Regions from separate parts of the Mesorhizobium oxytropidicola genome, predicted to be linked through region 1. Evidence: predicted binding sites of a transcription regulator. Region 1 holds the regulator's gene; each other region holds the start of a gene.
The links. The regulator HrcA, encoded in region 1, represses chaperone genes, less so after heat shock. The targets are predictions, from matches to a motif close to GTTAGCACTCNCNNNNNGNGAGTGCTAAC.
Positions count from the first base shown of each region.

Region 1 (2,199 bases):
CTTGCGGTGCACAGGACATGGGTGTCGCCGAACTTCACCAGGCACGAGCCTTCGGCGTGCTTGGAGACGCCGCGCTCGAAGGAGATGGCGCGCATTTCGTCGAATTGGCGTTTGGAGGGGCGCATTCAGGCTTCTTTCCAGTCATTTTTCGGAATCGTGGCCGGCTTTTAGACGTATGGGGGGCAGCGCGCAAAGGAAAACGGACCGGGCGATCTGATACAGAGACCGGGTTGCGCCCACCGTACCGAAGTCTATATCCTGAAGCAGGAGGTTTTTGGCCGAATGACCAAGGCAATCGATCCAGCTTCGCAGTCGCTTGCACTTCAATCCCTCGACATGCGCTCTCGCGACATCTTCCGGCGCATCGTCGATTCCTATCTGAGGGATGGCGAACCCGTGGGCTCGCGTAGCCTGTCGCGCATCCTGCCGTCCTCGTTGTCGCCGGCCACCATCCGCAATGTGATGAGCGACCTCGAGCATCTCGGGCTGATCTACGCGCCGCATATCTCGGCCGGACGGCTGCCGACGCAGGCGGGGCTGCGTTTCTTCGTCGATGCCTTCATGGAGCTTGGCGACCTCTCCGACGAGGAGCGCCGCACCATCGAGGCGCAGGTGCGGGCCTCCGGCTCGGGCGCGACGCTGGAGCACATGCTGACCGAGGCCAGCCAGATGCTGTCGGGCATGTCGCGCGGCGCCGGCCTGGTGCTGGCCGCCAAGAACGAGGTGGCGCTGAAGCATATCGAGTTCATCCAGCTGGAGCCGACCAAGGCGCTTGCCGTGCTGGTGTCGCAAAATGGCGATGTCGAAAACCGCGTCGTCGAACTGCCCGCCGGCATCACCGTCTCGCAGCTGCACGAGGCCTCGAATTTCCTCAACGCGCATATTCGCGGCCGCACACTGGCGGAAGCGCGCACCGAGATCGCCCGCATCAAGGAAGAGACGAGAGCCGCTCTGGACACGCTGTCGCAGGACCTCGTCGAGAAAGGCTTGGCGGTGTGGGCGGGCGCCGAAAGCGGCCTGCCGGCGCGGCTTATCGTGCGCGGCCGCGCCAATCTGCTCGAAAACGTCACCGCCCAGGCCGACATCGAATTGCTGCGGCATCTGTTCGAGGACATGGAGACGCAGGACGGGCTGATCCAGCTGCTCGATCTCGCCGAGCAGGGATCGGGCGTGCGCATCTTCATCGGCTCGGAAAACAAGCTGTTCTCGCTGTCGGGCTCGTCGCTGGTGGTCGCGCCCTATCGCGACAAGGATGCCCGCGTCGTCGGGGCGCTGGGCGTCATCGGCCCGACCCGGCTGAACTACGCCCGCATCGTGCCGATGGTCGATTATACGGCGCAGCTGATTTCCCGTATGCTCCGTTGAGCTGAAAACCGAGGAGAAAAAGAATGGCGCTCGAAGAACTCAAGGCCCGGATCAGCCTGCTGCTCGAGGAGATGGTCAACCAGCCGGAGGACCAGCACGAAATCCAGGAACAGCTGCGCGAAAAGCTGCAGGAAATGCGCGCCATGGGCCTGCCGCTGCCGGCCGATCTCGTCGCGCTGGAAAAACGTCTCGACGACGATTTCTTGGCTGCCGGGACATAGACAGGGAACCGCTTCCCTCGTCGTGTGGGGCGGAACCCAGGGACAAATCGGCCGTTTCCTTCGCGACCAGATGGAGGACAAAATGATCCGATTGGCCGGACTGGTGGTTCCAGCCCTTTTTATCACAAGCGCGGCATTCGCCCAGCAGGCGGACCAGCCGGTGCTGAAGGGCGCTGCCGCCTTTGGCGACTGGCGTGCCGACAGACCGGGCGTTCGGCGCCTGATCAAGCCGGAAGATTTGCCGAAGCCCTATCTCACCAAGTCGGCCTCGAACAGCGCCGGCCTTGCCGACATGCCGGCGGGCGCGAAACCGCAATTGCTGCCGGGTTTTTCGGCCGAGCTGATCGCATCCGGTATCGACAATCCGCGCGTCGTGCGCGTCGCACCGAACGGCGACCTGTTCGTTGCCGACAGCGAAGCCAACCAGATCCGCGTCTATAGCCTGGCCAAGGACAGCGCCAAGCCCGCCGAAGAAGGCATTTTTGCCGGCAATCTCAACCAGCCCTATGGCATTGCCTTCTATCCGCCGGGCGACGACCCGCAATGGGTCTATGTCGCCAACAGCGACAGCATCGTGCGCTTTGCCTACCGCAAGGGTGACCTGAAGGCAGCT
Region 1 covers NZ_CM149692.1:879,464-881,662, forward strand. Annotated here, with positions in the region: gene rph (ribonuclease PH) at 1-125, opposite strand, end outside; gene hrcA (heat-inducible transcriptional repressor HrcA) at 283-1,365, shown strand; gene AC0V8S_RS04260 (hypothetical protein) at 1,389-1,586, shown strand; gene AC0V8S_RS04265 (PQQ-dependent sugar dehydrogenase) at 1,669-2,199, shown strand, end outside.

Region 2 (2,199 bases), on a different replicon from region 1:
AGCGTATCACTACCTTCGTGGCGATGATCCGATCAGCCGAAGGGGGCGCGAAGCCTTGGACCTGTTAATTGAGGCGGTTGCCGCCGAAGAGTTCAAGCAGCCACGCCAAAACGCGAAGGTGCTAACGTTTCCGATTGGGCGCCGCCTCTGAGGCGAGCTCCATGGCCTCCACTCTGAACCATGGTGAGCAAATTCTCCCAGAACGCAAAGAAGCCCGCCCCGGCATGAGCCGAGACGGGCAATAGAAATGGGAAGTCCCAAGCGCGCGTCCACGAAACAGCGCCGGCAGGTGAAATTCAGCAGAATGTCCATCCTGGCGCAACGTCATGTTCCCCGAACTGAGAAATTGACCGATGCCGTAAAAAAACTCGATTGCGATCCCTGTCTGCCTGTCTGGAGGAGGAACGGCGGTCGGTTGAATGGCGCGTGTATCTTGGCTCATTGACGAGAATTCTACGGATTGGCCTCCATCGTGTTTGTGCCGGCACCGTTGGCGTGGTCAGCCGCACCAGGCGTCGCAGGCGTGATGGCGGCCACAAGGAACTCGTCACAAGCTCCGCTCAGGCCGTGTAATCTCCTGCGTTCGAAGCGGAGCGCGGTCTTCAGGTGTACGAAGAGCATCTCGACTTTTTGCGTTCGTTGCGCGACCGTCCGAACATGGGCGTATCCGCTTTGACGGGCGTGTCGCGTGCCTCCTCGTGGACGCAGCGCAGCACATCGCGCACCGGCGTCTTTGGATAGCAGCGGCGCTTGAGTTTACACCTCTGGCAGCCTCGTTTGCTGGCCCGGGATCCGGTTTCCAACGCTGACACTGCGTGTGCGCGGGACCGCGAAGTTGCGACGATACTGCCTTGTCGGCGGGAAAGATGAACTTGTTCTGGACCGCATCGAAGATGAAGTCCGCGCGGCTGAAGGTTACGTCATCACGCTGGCTCTTGTCCCACACCGGAATGTGCGGCGCGATGTTCTGACCGACGAGCCATCCGAGGAACTTGCCGGTGCCCTATCCGCGCGCTCTTCGCCGAAAAAGCACACTGGGCGAACTGCCGTTCTGGCCCTTCCCCGCCGGCCACACCAGGCAGGCGCCGCAGGCGGAGATGTTTGAGCCGGTGGGGACGAGCGACTGGCAACAAAGATGCGGAAGAGCTTTCTCCTCACGTAAAGGGGGCGGCACTTCCGCGCCGATTCCGAAATCTTTTGCTCTTCGCCCGTCCCCTCTTCCGTCTTGACTAGTGCCAGCCGACGGCCTATCTCACCGCCATGTTAGCACTCGCCTCTGGTGAGTGCTAACAACTCTCCGGCGACGGAGAACCGTTCAACATCCGAACCAGGGACATCCAAAAAATGGCAAAGTCGAATTTCCGGCCGCTTCATGACCGCGTGGTCGTTCGTCGCGTCGAGTCCGAAGCGAAGACCGCCGGCGGGATCATCATCCCGGACACGGCAAAGGAAAAGCCGCAGGAAGGCGAGATCATCGCCGTCGGCTCCGGCGCCCGCGACGAAGCCGGCAAGCTCGTCCCGCTGGACGTCAAGGCCGGCGACCGCATCCTGTTCGGCAAGTGGTCGGGCACCGAAGTCAAGCTCAACGGCGAAGACCTTCTGGTCATGAAGGAAGCCGACATCATGGGCATCATCGGCTGACACGCCGCCGCCTTTCATCCGCACCATCCAATCTGAATTTCGGGCGAAATGCCCAGGAGTAAAAAATGGCTGTCAAAGACGTAAAATTCTCCCGTGATGCCCGCGAGCGCATGCTGCGCGGCATCAACATCCTCGCTGACGCGGTGAAGGTCACGCTCGGCCCCAAGGGCCGCAACGTCGTTATCGACAAGTCGTTCGGCGCGCCGCGCATCACCAAGGACGGCGTCACCGTCGCCAAGGAAATCGAACTTTCCGACAAGTTCGAGAACATGGGCGCGCAAATGATCCGCGAAGTCGCGTCCAAGACCAACGACATCGCCGGCGACGGCACCACGACCGCGACCGTTCTGGCGCAGTCGATCGTCCAGGAAGGCCACAAGGCGGTTGCCGCCGGCATGAACCCGATGGACCTGAAGCGCGGCATCGATCTGGCCGTGACCGAAGTCGTCGCTCACCTCGTCAAGAACGCCAAGAAGATCAAGACCTCGGAAGAAGTTGCCCAGGTCGGCACGATCGCCGGCAATGGCGATGCTTCGGTCGGCAAGATGATCGCGGAAG
Region 2 covers NZ_JBWBWK010000002.1:495,973-498,171, forward strand. Annotated here, with positions in the region: gene AC0V8S_RS37885 (hypothetical protein) at 1-151, shown strand, start outside; gene groES (co-chaperone GroES) at 1,345-1,641, shown strand; gene groL (chaperonin GroEL) at 1,707-2,199, shown strand, end outside.
Region 2: the regulator HrcA is predicted to act here: its motif matches at 1,263-1,291, upstream of groES (co-chaperone GroES).

Region 3 (2,199 bases), 2.6 Mb from region 1:
AGCTTGTTGACGACCAGCGTGGCCAGGGCCTCGCCTTCGACGTCTTCCGAGATGATCAGCAGCGGCTTGGAGGTCTGCACGACAGCCTCGAGAACCGGCAGCATCGCCTGCAGGTTGGAGAGCTTCTTCTCGTGGAGCAGGATGTAGGCGTCCTCGAGATCGGCAACCATCTTGTCGGCGTTGGTGACGAAGTAGGGCGAGAGGTAGCCGCGGTCGAACTGCATGCCTTCGACGACTTCGAGTTCGGTCTCGGCGGTCTTGGCTTCCTCAACCGTGATGACGCCTTCGTTGCCGACCTTCTGCATCGCTTCCGCGATCATCTTGCCGACCGACTCGTCGCCATTGGCCGAGATCGTGCCGACCTGGGCAACTTCCTCGGAGGTCTTGATCTTCTTGGCAGCCTTGCCGAGCGCCGTGACGACTTCGCTGACGGCGAGGTCGATACCGCGCTTCAGGTCCATCGGGTTCATGCCGGCGGCAACCGCCTTGTGGCCTTCCTGGACGATCGACTGCGCCAGAACGGTCGCGGTCGTGGTGCCGTCGCCGGCGATGTCGTTGGTCTTCGAAGCAACTTCACGGACCATCTGCGCGCCCATGTTCTCGAACTTGTCTTCAAGCTCGATTTCCTTGGCGACGGTGACGCCGTCCTTGGTGATGCGCGGGGCGCCGAACGACTTGTCGATGACGACGTTGCGGCCCTTGGGGCCGAGGGTCACCTTCACCGCGTCGGCGAGGATGTTGACGCCGCGCAGCATGCGCTCGCGGGCATCACGGGAGAATTTTACGTCTTTAGCAGCCATTTTTAAGCTCCTGGCAGGGGCTTGGGGTAAGCCCGGAATTCAGTTGACGGTGAGGCCGATGATCAGCCGATGATGCCCATAATGTCGGATTCCTTCATGATCAGAAGGTCTTCGCCATTGAGCTTGACTTCGGTGCCCGACCACTTGCCGAACAGGATGCGGTCGCCAGCCTTGACGTCCAGGGGGACCAGCTTGCCGCTTTCGTCGCGGGCGCCGGAGCCGACGGCGATGATCTCGCCTTCCTGAGGCTTTTCCTTCGCCGTATCCGGGATGATGATCCCGCCGGCGGTCTTGGATTCGGATTCGACCCGGCGAACGACCACGCGGTCATGAAGCGGGCGGAACTTCGACTTTGCCATTTTTTCTTCCTCGAATGAGAACGGTGAGAAACAGTTCCTCCGTCCGGTGAAACCGGACAACCTACAACGCCCGGCGGCGCCGGAGCTGTGGTTAGCACTCACCGAGGGCGAGTGCTAACGTGGCGCTGAAATAGGCCGCCGACCTGCGAGAGTCAAGGCGCGCGGGAAGGGGCAATCGCAGGAAATTTTTCTCGTGCAGCTGTGCGATTGCGCAAAATAGGGGCTGCCGGTCGAACGCTGCTCGAATGCCGCCCTGTCAATCGGAAGTCAATGTTTCGAAGGCAGCCCGATCCCACGAGTCTCCAAATCAAGCATTGGGAGATCCAAGCACCAGTAGGGGGCAGCGTTCCGCCAGGGGATAGGAGCCGCTCGGCACGACGCGTACGTCGCCGAACCAGGTGCTCGCCTCGTCGATCAGCATGGCCAGCGTCGCGAAGCTGTAGCTTATGTCTGAGCCGGCATAAACGTCGACTGTGTTGATCGACGTCATGCTCCATCCTGTTCGTGCGGCAAGAACTTCGCGGTCGGGGAACAGGCTGTCGAATGTGTCGCGGATCGTTCGCACTTTGATTGTGAAATCGCCGTCGTCCGTCGTGCAGGCCATCGCGATGCGCCATTTGAGCGCGTGAAAATTCTCGACCCCGCCGGCCAGAACCAAAGCTTCGATGCTGTGCAGGTCATCCGCCGTTTCCGGCCGCGCAAAAACGCGGATCGCCGCACGCCTGCCGGGTTTCAGCACCCTTGCGATTTCGCCGAACAGTGCATGGCGTGCGGCCCTGGAATCGACCGCCGAGAGGCATCCGTCGCCGATGATTGCATCGAAACTTGCCCGCTCCAGGGGGAGGCTGAGCCAGTTTCCCGCCATCGCCCTGCGCGAAGCGTTGTCGCCGGCCCATACGCCGGAAATCATGGCTGCCGATTGATCGATCGCCAACATCGACCTGCCCAGGACTGCCAGTTCAGGCGTCACGCCGAGCAGAAGGACATCGGCATTTCCGAGATCAAGTTCGCGATCGAATATGCTGACCGTTTCCGCGGTC
Region 3 covers NZ_CM149692.1:5,448,036-5,450,234, reverse strand. Annotated here, with positions in the region: gene groL (chaperonin GroEL) at 1-800, opposite strand, end outside; gene groES (co-chaperone GroES) at 863-1,159, opposite strand; gene AC0V8S_RS27385 (class I SAM-dependent methyltransferase) at 1,467-2,199, opposite strand, start outside.
Region 3: the regulator HrcA is predicted to act here: its motif matches at 1,250-1,278, upstream of groES (co-chaperone GroES).

Region 4 (2,199 bases), 2.0 Mb from region 1:
AATGGTGGATCAGAACCCACCGCCTCGATCATTTCGAAAAGGCCGCGAAGATACGCACGATGATCGAGGGCATCGAGGTTTAATCTTTGTTTCTATGCATGTCGTTGTCTCAAAACCGGGGTCACTTTTGAGCGACATGCATTGGGCTGATCAGCCGAAGTCGGCGGCCGTGAGCACATACATGCTCTTGCGGGTGCGGTCGTAGGCCTTCGACGCCACGCCGCGGATGACGCTGCTCTCGGTGTCGAATGTCGCGAGGTAACCTGCCTCGTTGGCCGCGGTTGCCGGCTGCATCCGGGTCATCGCGTCGGCGGCGACCGAGAAGGAAATCTGGAACATGCCGTCATGGCCGACGAAACGGATGCGCTTGCCGGCTTCGTCATAGCTGCGGCTGCGGTTGGGGAATGTCAGGCTCATGTCTTGACCTCCGTTGTGGCGGCCTTCTTGGTCGCCCGCTTCTTCTTCGGCGTCGGGTTCAAGGCTTCGGCGACACGGTCGGCCTCTTCCTTGGCCAGCCGCAAAATCCTGAGCTTCGCCGTTTTGATCTCCCTGGCCTTCGCTTCGGACATGTATTCGGCGGTTGCCTTGTTTTTCTCCGCCGTCTTCTTCTGCTTGTCGACGAAGCGGGCTTCAGCTTTTTCCATGATCGTCTGATTGCCGTCGGCCATCGAACAAATCTCCCTTGCGTTTGAAATCGTGAAAGTGAACTTGTCCGATAAATAGGCGCTTGATCGGCAAAATTCAATTTTTTGAATTATTTATGCCATTCGCGATATCACGAAATCGCCGGTCGAAATAATACTTTTCAATATTTCATCGGGTCCGCGAATAATTTTTGGCACTCCTATCTATCGAGTGCCAAAGCGCCTATATGGGGGAAGCGGCCGCCTAAGCTGGCCCCAGAAAGAAGTTTTCATGAAGTTTCGGCCACTCCACGACCGCGTCGTCATCCGGCGCGCCGAAGGCGATATCAAATCCAAGGGCGGCATCATCATTCCCGACAATGCCAAGGAAAAGCCGCAGCAAGGCGAAGTCATCGCCGTCGGTCCCGGCGCACGCGACGAAAACGGCGCGCTTGTGCCGCTTGACGTCAAGGCCGGCGACCTGATCCTGTTCGGCAAATGGTCGGGCACCGAGGTCAAGATCGACGGCGAGGACCTGCTGATCATGAAGGAAGCCGACATTATGGGTGTCATCGACAAGAGCGAGGCAGCCACCGAGAAGACTGTCGCCGCCAAGAAGGCTGCCTGATCAGCGCGCCGCGTGTCCTTCGGGACGCGCAAGGACGCTCAGAGATTGATCATGGAGGCTCTGCCTTCATCAACCGAACTGGATAAAAATCATGTCTGCCAAGGAAATCAAATTCGCCACCGACGCGCGTGACCGCATGCTGCGCGGCGTCGAGATCCTCACCAATGCGGTGAAGGTCACGCTCGGCCCCAAGGGCCGCAACGTCATCATCGACAAGGCCTATGGCGCGCCACGCATCACCAAGGACGGCGTCACCGTGGCCAAGGAAATCGAGCTTGCCGACAAGTTCGAGAACATGGGCGCGCAGATGGTGCGCGAAGTGGCCTCGAAGACCAACGACCTTGCCGGTGACGGCACCACCACCGCCACGGTGCTGGCCGCCTCGATCCTGCGCGAAGGCGCCAAGCTGGTTGCCGCCGGCATGAACCCGATGGACCTCAAGCGCGGCATCGACCAGGCGGTCGCCGCCGTCGTCGTCGAGATCAAGGCGAAGGCCAAGAAGGTCAAGTCGTCGGCCGAGATCGCCCAGGTCGGCACCATCGCCGCCAATGGCGACGCCACCGTCGGCGACATGATCGCCAAGGCGATGGACAAGGTCGGCAATGACGGCGTCATCACCGTCGAGGAAGCCAAGACCGCCGAAACCGAACTCGACGTCGTCGAAGGCATGCAGTTCGACCGCGGCTATCTCAGCCCGTATTTCGTCACCAATGCCGACAAGATGCGCGTCGAGCTGGAAGAGCCCTATGTGCTCATCCACGAGAAGAAGCTCGGCAATCTGCAGGCAATGCTGCCGATCCTCGAAGCGGTGGTGCAGAGCGGCAGGCCGCTGCTGATCATCTCGGAAGACGTCGAAGGCGAGGCTCTGGCCACGCTGGTCGTCAACAAATTGCGCGGCGGCCTCAAGGTCGCGGCCGTCAAGGCGCCTGGCTTCGGCGATCGCCGCAA
Region 4 covers NZ_CM149692.1:2,907,008-2,909,206, forward strand. Annotated here, with positions in the region: gene AC0V8S_RS14405 (DUF6500 family protein) at 1-83, shown strand, start outside; gene AC0V8S_RS14410 (DUF1488 family protein) at 151-417, opposite strand; gene AC0V8S_RS14415 (hypothetical protein) at 414-668, opposite strand; gene AC0V8S_RS14420 (co-chaperone GroES) at 916-1,251, shown strand; gene groL (chaperonin GroEL) at 1,343-2,199, shown strand, end outside.
Region 4: the regulator HrcA is predicted to act here: its motif matches at 835-863, upstream of AC0V8S_RS14420 (co-chaperone GroES).